DNA from 2 places in the Paenibacillus sp. FSL H8-0260 genome. Region 2 is predicted to be linked to the other one. Evidence: riboswitches for the same ligand, from Rfam matches in the RefSeq annotation. Region 2 holds a riboswitch; the other holds the start of a gene.

Evidence for each region. A riboswitch is a leader RNA that binds a small molecule or an ion and turns the genes downstream of it on or off. The one in region 2 is predicted to bind S-adenosylmethionine.
Region 1: another riboswitch for S-adenosylmethionine. It lies ahead of metA (homoserine O-succinyltransferase); the one in region 2 lies ahead of MHI51_RS25730 (methionine ABC transporter ATP-binding protein).

The regions. Positions count from the first base shown of each region.
Region 1 is NZ_CP150298.1:1,979,644-1,985,816, reverse strand. Features, by position in the region: gene mqnC (cyclic dehypoxanthinyl futalosine synthase) at 521-1,657, opposite strand; gene MHI51_RS08480 (PLP-dependent transferase) at 2,285-3,457, opposite strand; gene metA (homoserine O-succinyltransferase) at 3,494-4,414, opposite strand; SAM riboswitch class I at 4,530-4,658, opposite strand; gene corA (magnesium/cobalt transporter CorA) at 5,056-5,991, shown strand; gene MHI51_RS08465 (HRDC domain-containing protein) at 6,079-6,173, opposite strand, start outside.
Region 2 is NZ_CP150298.1:5,795,205-5,801,377, reverse strand. Features, by position in the region: gene MHI51_RS25750 (polysaccharide biosynthesis protein) at 1-715, shown strand, start outside; gene MHI51_RS25745 (thioredoxin family protein) at 794-1,138, shown strand; gene MHI51_RS25740 (heme A synthase) at 1,241-2,224, shown strand; gene MHI51_RS25735 (Cthe_2314 family HEPN domain-containing protein) at 2,380-3,114, shown strand; SAM riboswitch class I at 3,217-3,352, shown strand; gene MHI51_RS25730 (methionine ABC transporter ATP-binding protein) at 3,455-4,471, shown strand; gene MHI51_RS25725 (methionine ABC transporter permease) at 4,501-5,130, shown strand; gene MHI51_RS25720 (MetQ/NlpA family ABC transporter substrate-binding protein) at 5,188-6,054, shown strand.

The DNA.
Region 1 (6,173 bases), 3.1 Mb from region 2:
CCCCACTAGATATTCTTTTGATATGATTATGATATCACTTTTGGATAATAATGTGAATGGGTAAAAAGAAATAAAAATAATTTTATGCTCACATTTATATAAAACTTCGTTAAAAGGCGTACTCCACACCAACCCTCGTTTGTGTAGTTAACATTAGTTCATAGTGTTCGTATACATCTGCTCTATCGGACACTGATGCTCTTATACGCCACATTTTCCGATTTTCCCTATGCTATCGGACCCCACAGTCGCTATTGCACTAAAAACCAGCCTATATGAGGCTCTTTTAAAGGAATAGCGTCGCTGGGGTCCGAACCCCGACTCAAGAAGCGCTGAATTTGCAATTAAGGTCCACTGAGTCCGTACGCCTAGCGGATGATATAACAAGCGAAGATTCAGATGTGTTCTGCAATAAGGCTTACTAATGATCGTAATCCTAACCTTACAAAAAAACGCTTGATGCTCAGTAATCCACTTAAGGATTAACAAGCATCAAGCGTTGATTAATAATTAATATATATTAGTTCTGCATTACAAAATCATTATCAATCTTCGCATTAGGATCATCGAACACCCGCAGAATATCATAACGTGTATTCCGCTGTGCTGGAACTTTGCCTGCTTCGCGAATCAGCTGAGTAATCGACTCGATGTTTACCTTATAAGTCGCACCCGCTGAAGATACTACGTTCTCTTCAATCATTGTGCTGCCGAAATCGTTGCAGCCATATTGCAAGGAGAGCTTGCCGACTTCTGGCCCCATAGTGACCCAAGAAGATTGGAAGTTCTTAATATTATCCAACACAAGGCGGCTGATCGCTACCGTCTTCAGATATTCCTCAGGCGTTTGTCTGTCCAGCTTCAGGTTGGTATTGTCCGGCTGGAATGTCCATGAGATAAAGGCCAAGAAACCTTCAGAATCATATTTGTTGGCAATACACTCATCCTGAGCCTCACGTACACGTAGTAAGTGCAAAGCTCGTTCTTCCATACTTTCTCCAAGCCCAATCACCATTGTTGCTGTTGTATTCATACCCACTTTATGTGCTGTCTGCATTACATCCATCCACTCGCGCCACGAGCCTTTTAGCCGGCTGATTTTGCGGCGTGTACGGTCATCAAGAATTTCTGCGCCTCCGCCTGGCAAGGAATCCAGACCCGCAGCATGAATTTCACGAACCACTTGTTCCAGTGGTAATCCTGATACTTCTTTCATCTTCATAATCTCCGCAGGAGAGAAGGAGTGCATTGTAATCTCAGGGAAACGTTGCTTAATTCCGCGCAGTATATCTGTATAGTAGCTAAATGGAAGGTTAGGATTAGTTCCACCTTGCATAAGAATTTCTGTACCATTAACAGCAATCGTTTCAGCAATTTTTTGATAAATCGTTTCATCTGGCAGCACATAGCCTTCATCCGAGCCTGGTCTGCGGTAAAAAGCACAAAAACGGCAGTACACATCACATACATTCGTATAGTTAATATTACGGCCAATTACAAATGTGGCTAACGGGTCCGGATGCCAGCGTTCCATAATAGTGTTTGCAGCAGCACCCATTTTCTCAATTTCGTTGCTCTCGAATAGTCGGATGGTATCTTCCAATTGGAGACGGTCACCCCGCAGGGCTTTATCCAAAATAAGATCTATCGTACTCATCGTTCGCATCCTCCTTTTAAACCCTTAGGGATATGGTAGATTCACAAAATCACAAGAAAAATAACGTTGTCGTCCTTTAGAGATAACAACCGTTTCTCGTAGTAACATAAGGATAAAGTACAGTATGTAACTTATACCTTATATTTTAATAAATGAACAGTTCATTTCCTCATCGTATCACAATCTGAACAGCTTGAAAAACTTTTTACTTTCTTAGCAAGATACCATCCAGCAGAAAGAGTCCTTACATTGCTGCCTGCACCCGGTGAATCAAAATTCCTGGAGGCTGCCGGACACAGATGACGTTATTAGTTAGTATTTAGCCTTTGGAGCATAGTTATGGACTCCAGCGACGCTATTCCTTGACAAGAGACTCATGAAGGCAGGTTTTTAGCGCAATAGCTGCTGTGGAGTCCGTTAACATTCCAAATGTGTAATAATGCTGTGTCTAAGGTCAGCTGTGTCCAATAGCAAAAAGTCCAAAAAGAAGAGCTATCCCAGCAGCCAATTCCCGGCTTATGAGACAGCTCTATTTCATCCTGCGTCCAACACCAGCTCTAAATCAACGTTGAGATAGATCCTCGATATTTTCCAGCAATTCGGTGCCGATCTGGGTTGCCGTTACTTTTACTTCGTTTCGATTTCCGCCCGCGCAGCCTCCAAAGCATGACCAAGATCAGCAATTAGATCCTCCGCATGTTCAATGCCAACCGAGAAGCGCAGCAATCGATCATCTACACCCACCGCATTCCGAATTTCCACAGGAATATCGGCATGCGTCTGTACTGCAGGATAGGTCATTAGCGATTCAACCCCGCCGAGGCTCTCCGCGAAGGCAATAAGCCGGATATGACGAAGCAGAGGTTCTACGTATCTGGCATCTTTTAATTTGAAAGAAAAAATTCCGGTATTGCCCGAGGACTGGCGATTCTGGATTTCATATCCCGGATGATCCGGCAGGCCTGGGTGGAACACTTCCGCAATCGCCGGATGCTCTTGTAGATAGCGGGCAATTGCTAGCGCATTACTCTCGTGCCGTTCCATACGCAGGGCCAGTGTCTTCATGCCTCTCATCAGCTGATAACTGTCTGTTGGCCCAAGCACAGCGCCAATAGAGTTATGTAGAATCGCTATTTCAGCGGATAATTCAGCCCCTTTAGATACAATAAGACCAGCAAGAACATCATTGTGTCCGCCCAAATATTTGGTAGCACTATGGACTACAATGTCTGCACCTAATTCCAGAGGACGCTGGAAAAATGGAGTCAGCAGTGTATTGTCTACAATTGTGAGCAGCCCATGATGACGGGCCCAAGTAGCTACGGCCGCAATATCCGTAACCATCATCAAAGGATTCGTTGGCGTTTCAATAAATATCGCCTTCGTATTTGGAAGACGTGAAGCCTCAAGCGCATCCAAATCATTCGTGTCTACATAGGAAGCAGTGATTCCAAACTTGGACATAATTCGTTCCAACAAACGATAGGTCCCGCCGTAAAGATCCAGCGAAACGATCAAGTGATCGCCTTGCCCAAACAGAGTAAATATGGTTTGAATAGCTGCCATCCCAGAACTACAGGCAAAACCTGCATCACCAGACTCCAATTCCGCAGCCGCATTCTCTAGTACGGAACGGGTTGGACTTTTGGTACGGCTATAATCGAAACCTGTGCTCTGCCCAAGCTTCGGGTGACGGAATGCCGTAGCATTATAGATAGGAAAATTAATGGCTCCGGTAGCCGGATCTTCTTGTGAACCTATTTGTGCCAGTCTGCTTTCAATCCTAAGTTTGTCGTCCATGATAAATGCCTCCTAAATTGTAATGTAGCGCTGATCTTAATAAACAATCGGGTCGATATCGTAAGGTGTCTCTTGATATACATAGTAATTGAGCCAATTAGAGAATAATAAGTTGGCATGTGCACGCCACACTGCAGGAGGTGTTCGTTCTGGATCATCTTTAGGGAAATAGTGTTTCGGCAAGGCCATCTCCATGCCCCTCTCCAAATCACGATCATATTCCCATTTCAAGGATAATGGATCGTATTCGGAATGTCCGGTCACAAATATTTGTTTGCCGTCGGTCGTAGCTACTAGATACATACCAGCTTCTTCGGATTCCGCCAGAATCTGCAGATCTGGATTGCTCTCAATATCTTCGCGGGAGACATCGGTATGACGGGAATGCGGTACATGGAATACCTCGTCAAAGCCGCGCAGCAATTTAATGTTATTTTGATTAATCGTATGGGAGAATACTCCAAAACATTTTTCAGGCAAAGCCACTTTACGAACACCAAAATGATGATACAACCCTGCCTGTGCCGCCCAACAGATATGCATGGTCGAGGTCACATTATCCTTGCTCCATTCAAAAATCTCTTTTAGCTCTTCCCAATAGGATACTTCCTCAAACTCCATTTGCTCTACGGGTGCTCCTGTAACAATAAGACCATCCAAACGGCGGTGGCTGATCTCGTCAAAAGTTTTGTAAAAGCTTCTCAAATGCTCAGCAGAAGTATTCTTAGAAGTATGTGAGCGTGGATGCAGCAAGGTAACGTCAACTTGTAGCGGTGAATTTCCTATTAAACGCAGCAATTGAGTCTCCGTCGTTTCTTTAGTCGGCATGAGATTCAGAATAGCAATCCTTAGTGGGCGGATATCCTGATGGAAAGCCAAACTATCATCCATCACAAAAATATTTTCACCGGATAGTATTTCTTTTGCTGGTAAACTGTCGGGAATTTTAATTGGCATTGTCTTTCCACTCCTTAACTGTATTTAGGTTATGTTGTCACATCGCGGCTTTCTGAACAATAAAAAGACCTTTCTCGGAAAACGAGAAAGGTCATATCTACAGTCATATGCGCCTCTCTCATCTGCCAGAAACTTTTGGACGAGGTTAGTCGTCAGCAAAGTTCCGCAAGAATTAGCACCGTGCGTTCACACGCCGGTTGCCGGGTTTCATAGGGCTAGTCCCTCCACCTGCTCTTGATAAGATTTAGCTGTATTCAATTAAATTTCTTTAAAATTTACTTTAAATCATGAACCTCCTTTTCGTCAAGTCCATACAATGCTGAAGTAGCCTCAAAGTAACAATAAATTTGCTTGAAAGAGGCATACTCCGTTGTTATACTAGACAAGTATTTCATACCTGAACGAAAAGAAGAGGTGAGAAGAAGAATGGAAGGCGACCCGAGCTCGCAATTAAGTGTACAGAATGAGCAACCACACAGGATAATCATCAGCTTGCCGGCGGCGGGAGCAGTTCTTCTTCATGCCCTCGAATCGTCATTCGGCCTCTTGTATTGATTGTAACGCCGGCCAAGCTGATTTTTTTCTCTGTGCTTAATTAGCAGTCCCTGGTGAAGACCCGGGGATAGAAGGAGTGGAATCAGATGAAAATCCGGCTGGTGAATGCAGGGGTTTTTACACCTATTGATGAAATTGATGAAACATTGACACCCCCAACAGAAGGGTTCTATTGGATTGATGCAGATGTGGAGGATTTGGAGCTGCTTCAGCCCCTGTTCAACCTGCATGATCTCGCTGTTGAGGATTGCCTTAGTGAAGAGGATCAACGTCCAAAGATCGAAATATACGAAAGTCATTACTTTATTGTTGTAAACAGCATCCGCTTTGATGATGAGGAAATCTTCCTGCGGGCGCTCAATATATTCTTGGGCAGACATTATATTATTACTGTAACGAAACAAAAGATTCACGAGCTACGCGTACTGAAGCCCATGTTATGGGAACAAGAGGTTAGCGAACCCGACCAATTCCTTTACCTGCTTATCGACCTTGTCGTAGATAATTATTTCTCCGTAGGTGACCGAATTGAAGCCCGGATTGAGAAGCTTGAAGAGGATATCCTAATGCATACCAAGAAATCTCATCTGAGTGAGATTATCGGTCTGCGAAGTGAGATCTTATGGTTAAAGAAGATGCTGGGACCTCAGAAAGAGGTTATCAATACCCTGAATAAAAAAGACCTCCGTCTGATTGATGATCAGCTGCAGAAATACTTTAGCGACATTTATGAAAATGCAGTTAAAATATCCGAAACCTTTGAGACGTACCGCGATCTCATGGGCAACTTACGTGAGGCCTACCAATCCAGTATCGCCAACCGCGCCAATGAAATTATGAGAGTATTTACCGCGATTACAACGATATTCATGCCTTTGACCGTAATTACCGGAATCTATGGGATGAACTTTGATCATATGCCGGAATTGCATACGAAATACGGTTATTTTGCCGTTATAGGTCTAATGTTGACGTTAGGCTGTGGGATGCTGTATGTATTCCGCAAGAAAGAATGGCTATGAAAATAAACGGACGAATAGGCAAGACGAAGGCCCTTTAACCCTATGGTGTAAGGAAGCCTTCGTCTTTTTGATATGATAAAAAAGCTACTAGAAACTGGTCGCCATGCCCACTTTAGGAGCTTGCTCCCGCCGGAAACGAATGCGGATCAGCCGCAGACGTTCATAATAGCTATCCAGCCCTT
Region 2 (6,173 bases):
TATACCAATTATTTCAGCTGCATATGCCCGTCGGGATGAAAAACATCTAAAAGGGCAAGTGACGTTAGCACTTCGAATCTCTATTTTAACAGGAGCACCGATTGTTCTATCACTCGTAGTTGCTGCATATTCAGTTAATGGTCTCTTGTTCAGTAGTTTAGATGGCAGTGGTATCGTAGCCATGCTTACTTTAGGAACGATCTTTCAGATTACGATGATGACAACGAACTCTATTTTGTTAGGTATGGGCAAATCGCGAATTTCCATGTATTATGTGTTAGCGGGTATTATTGTAAAATTAGTGGCAAGCTTATTACTTAGTAAGGTATTTGGCATCTACGGAATTATCGGTGCAACAGCACTTTGTTTCGTGGTCATTACTTTGCTTAACTTACGGATGCTGAAATCGATTGTGCCATTTGAAATTATGGGCAAACGTTGGGGCGGTTTCGCGATTGCGGTACTTGTGTCCGGCGGGATTGGTTATGGCTTGAATGAAGCTGGAATTTTGTTAACGGATCTGATGCCGGCACGTTTGGCGTTTCTGATCACTTGTCTAGTTGTAGGAGCAGCCGTTGTTGTTATTTATCTAGTACTGCTTATTGTGCTGGGCGTGCTGACTAAACAGGAAATCTCCAGTTATCCGCGGGCGCTGCAAAAATTATTGAATCCGCTGATGAAGTTACAGCCTGCACGTGTTCGTATGAGAGAATAGGTTTGACTTCTACACTGCATTTTGCTTCACTTAAAGAGTAGAAAATAGACAGATATTGAAGAAGGGACTGAGTAAATCATGGACAAAATTAGTTCTCCTGCTGAATTTCAGGTAGCCATTCAATCACCTCGATTAACAGTGGCCATCTTCAAGGCTGACTGGTGTTCGGATTGTAAATTTATCGATCCTTTTATCCCAGAGGTAGAGCAGGCTTATGCAGACCGCCTTACACTGGTTGAGGTAGATGTTGATGCCGTGGGCGATGTTAGCCAAGAACAAAATATTATGGGTATTCCAAGCTTCGTCGCATATTCGGATGGACGGGAATTGGTTAGATTCGTTAATAAATTGCGCAAATCCCGTGAAGAGATTGAGAATTTCCTTGATAAAGCGGTCCAAGTGCATCAAAGCCTTCAAAAGTAATTCCTAAGGAACCACCGCTTTCGCCTGTTTGTGCAAAAGCGGTGGTTTTTTGAAATATAAGTCTGGCTGCTTCTTCATTACTAAAAACTGCGGGTGATATTTTTGACGACAAATCAGTTGAAATGGCTTAGTTATCTTACTTGCCTTATCATGTTCCTTGCTGTACTCGGAGGAGCGGTAGTGACGAAGACTGGATCGGGCTTGGAATGCGGAAATGAATGGCCGCTCTGTCATGGGAAATTAATTCCGGCTTATACTATAGGCTCGATGATTGAATACACCCATCGCTTGTTTAGCGGTTTGGCAGGGTTATTCTCACTTGCCTCGATGTTTGCTTTTTGGCGTTATGCCCGTACTCGGCGCGATTTGCTGGGATATGCATTTATGACTTTATTATTCGTCATCGTTCAAGGTGGTATGGGAGCGCTTGCAGTAATTAAATCTCAATCCGCCGCTGTAATGGCGCTGCATATGGGTTTTTCTTTGATCGCCTTTTCGAGCGCTATGATGTTGGCTCTTGGAACCAAGAGATGGCATGAAGCACGCGAATATGATCATAAGCTGGAGGCTCAAAAGAAGCCCGTAAGTAAGGCTTTTCGCAATTTAACCTGTTTTACTGCCATCTATTCTTATATTGTCGTGTATATTGGAGCCTTTGTAAGTCATACGGATTCACAAGGCGGGTGTTCGGGTTGGCCGCTTTGTAATGGAGAATGGGTTCCGGAGCTTTCCGGAGGAGTAGGTGTTGTTTTTACGCATCGGATTGCGGCTTTAATCTTATTCATGCTTACTGCGCTGCTCGGGCATTTGGCATTTTGGAAACATAAGGATTATCCAGAGCTTAGAGCGTTAGGTATAGCTGCAGTACTGTTATGCTTGATGCAGGTATTTAGTGGGGCGGCTGTGGTTTACACTCTAGATAATGAAAGGCTGTACATATTTGCCGCTTTGGCTCATATTTTGCTGATTGCCAGTTTGTTTGGTGTCTTATGTTATATGAGTGTAAGAGTCTGGCAGCTAAATCGCGCGAGTAGTGTCGTGTCTGGAAAAAATGTAACGAACCCAATGATTCCACCGCCTTGGTAGAACATTCCCTCCGTGGATAGAGGCGCTTCACCCGCGGAATAATAAAGTGGAAATCGGTATATCGTGGAGCTGATTGGCCGATGCTTACGTCGCGAGTTTTGTACGAAGCAGTCCATGGAAGCAGACGCTGAACAAAACTTTAGGAGGACTGGGATATGCTGCGGGTATTACTTGGAGAGCCGCCTCGAAAGAACAGCGGTGTGTTGGCTGATGCGATGGAGAATATGGCCACTTTTGCAGCATTGCTGCGCAAGGAAATGAGTGCCCATGAGGATAATGACCATGAATACCGCAAGCTGGAGATTTGGACACGTGGGCTGATTTCCTCTCTGGATGAACTGGAGCAAAGTTGGTTCGCAGCCGCTTTTTACCGGAAATTAGTGATTGCGGGTTATATGGATGATATGACACCGGTGGAACAGGGCGATTATGCACGTTATGTTTATTTTTATAAAGATGGCTTTATCCGGGTTTTCTCTCTTCTGGACAAGCTTGGGACGGTACTGAATCATTTTTATGATCTCAAAACATCCAAATTAAAAACGCACTTTTCTTATTTTACAGTGCTGCGTCAGCTTCAATTATTGAATGTGCATCCTGCATTAGCGGATCAACTGGAAGAGATTAAGAACTCCTACCGCGATCCATTGGAGAATTTACGCAAGCGCAGAAATGCTGAAATTCATTATATGAATTCCGAAATGCAGGATGATTTGTGGCAGCGGCACCAAGGTCTGCATGACAAAATTCAGCTCGAGGATCTGGATAGCCATCTTGAGGATTTAAAACAATCGCTCGAAATGAACTGTAAGACATTAATCGCGGCATTCAGCTACAGCAATGAACAGCTGCGTAAGGAAATAAGCAAGGCAAAGAGCATAAAATCGTAATCGTTCAATATATTTCCTTTTGACAAAAATAGATAAACTCACTATACTTATGCTTGCATTAAAGTATGTACGATTTCAGAAAAAATATAATTTCATAACTTTATCTTATCGAGAGCGGCGGAGGGATAGGCCCGATGAAGCCCGGCAACCGATTTGTATCCAGCGCGGGAAGCGTTGTACAAATGTCATGGTGCTAATTCCTACAATGGCGCAGGTTGCGGTCGTTGGCAGATGAGAAGGCATTGTCTTAATAAACCCACAGAGCCTCTTGCGATCTGCATCGATCGTTAGAGGTTTTTTTGTATAGAATAAGTGAAGTATAAAGGGGGGGCGACGAGAGTTGATTAATCTAAAAGGGATAACAAAGATTTATGGAAAAGGGAGTAATGCGGCAACAGCACTTTCTGGATTGAATCTGTCCATCGAGAAAGGTGAAATATTCGGAGTCATCGGCCACTCTGGAGCCGGGAAAAGTACATTGATCCGTTGCATTAATCTGTTGGAACGTCCGACAGAAGGAGAGGTCTGGGTAGACGGTGTTGAGCTAACCAGTCTTAACCAAGGTCAGCTGCAGGAACAGCGGCGCAAGATTGGGATGATTTTTCAACATTTCAATTTGCTGTCTTCGGCGACCGTATACGATAATATTGCCTTTCCACTGCGCCTTGCAGGTACATCTAGAACAGCTATTGATACAAAAGTCAAAGACCTGCTCGCTCTAGTTGGGCTTGAAGAACATAAAGATAAGTTTCCTTCTCAGTTATCTGGAGGACAAAAGCAGCGGGTCGGCATCGCCCGGGCACTAGCCAGTGACCCTGATGTGCTGCTGTGTGACGAGGCCACTTCTGCGCTCGATCCCCAGACAACGGACTCCATTCTTAAGCTGCTGCTCGATATTAATAAAAGATTCCATTTGACCATTGTGCTGATCACACATGAAATGCATGTAATCCAGAGCATCTGCGACCGTGTCGCGGTCATTCATGGTGGTGGGATTGTTGAGCAAGGCAAAGTTACAGAGGTATTTCTCAAGCCGCAGCATGAGGTTACACGCGATTTCATCCGCAGTGAGACACAGAATGAAGGACCTCTTCGAGTGGCGCTTGATGCTGCTGCCGGGGATAACTCTCAAGCTGTCAAAATTACTTTTTTCGGAGAAAAAACTTACGGCTCGGCACTATCCGATGTCGTGCGTGATACGGGTGTAAGCTTTGCAATCTTACATGGTACCATTTCAACGATTAAAGATGTGCCTTATGGACAGATGATTGTGCGGTTCGAAGGGCCAGCTGAGGCGATTGCTGTAACGATCTCCAGGCTAATTGCTCAAGGCCTTGATGTGGAGGTGATTTCGTAATGAATTTTGCAGATCTAAATTGGCAAGAAATGATGGATGCTACGGTTGCTACTATAAAAATGATATTTTTTTCCGGATTGTTCACAATTATTCTTGGTTTACCACTCGGAATTCTATTGTATTTATGGGGGAAATCGAATAGTATAGTAATCAGAGTAACTTACTCGGTCTTATCATTACTTGTAAATATTCTACGTTCCGTACCCTTTATCATTTTGATGGTGGCTCTAATTCCTTTCAGCAAAGCCGTTGTTGGAACCTCCATTGGTGTACTCGGTACGATTCCACCTCTGGTGATTGGTGCAGCTCCGTTTTTTGCCCGCTTGGTAGAGACGTCGTTAAGAGAGGTAGACCGCGGAGTCATCGAAGCCGCACAAGGTATGGGAGCATCGACGAACCAAATCGTTATGCGTGTTCTTTTGCCAGAAGCTCGTCCAGGTCTGCTCGCTGGAGTTACGATCACACTGGTTACACTGGTCTCCTATACAGCAATGGCTGGAATGGTTGGGGGCGGCGGATTAGGTGACTTGGCGATTCGTTACGGCTACCACCGCTATGAGACGGAGATTATGATTGTTTCTATAGTATTTATTGTCGTACTGGTGCAATTGCTACAAATGGCCGGTGACCGACTCGTAAAACATTACACACGGAAATAAGGTACATCCATATATATCCTTATTCAATACAAAATATAGATTAGAGGGGGATTTACAATGAAAAAAGTACTACTTACATTTTTTAGCCTGACACTGGTTGCGGTGCTTGCGGCTTGCGGTAACAACAATGCATCTAATAATGCTGGGAGCTCGGCTGCTACAACAGCACCAAACGCAGAAGCAACAAGTGAACCTACTAAAGATCCAGTGAAATTGGTTATTGGTGCCTCACCTGTTCCTCATGCTGAAATTTTGAAGGCTATTGCTCCATTGCTTGAAAAAGATGGAATTACACTTGAAATCAAAGAATTCACTGACTATATTCAACCTAACGTGCAGCTTGATGAGAAGGAGTTAGACGCTAACTTTTTCCAACACCAACCGTATCTGGATGACCAAAACAAAAATAATAAAACCGACCTGGTCTCTGTTGCATCCGTTCACGTTGAACCTTTTGGAGCTTATTCCAAAAAAATCAAATCAATCGATGAGTTGGCTGATGGTGCAAAAGTTGCCATTCCGAACGATGCTACTAACGGTGGCCGTGCACTAATCCTACTTGCAAAAAATGGTCTGATTACCTTGAAAGATGATACAAACATTGCTGCAACAAAAGCAGATATCACTGAAAACAAGAAAAATCTCGACATCATTGAGTTGGAAGCTGCTATGCTCCCACGTCAACTGGATGAGGTAGATCTTGCTTTGATCAACACGAACTTTGCACTAGACGCTGGTCTTGTGCCAACTAAAGATGCATTGTTCATCGAGGGTGTAGATTCCCCTTATGCTAACATTTTGGTAACCCGTCAAGACAATAAAGATTCCGAAGCCATCAAAAAGCTGGTTGCTGCCCTGAATTCTCCAGAAGCTAAAGCTTTCATTGAAGAAAAGTACGAAGGTGCGATCATTCCAGCGTTTTAAGGAATGAAGCTAAATTCGTCTATAGTCATAACAAGAACCCGCAGCCAAGTTGGCTTGCGGGTTTTATGTTCTAAGGTTGTGAGAGAATGTTAAATCCTCTATAATAAGAAAATCCCGAT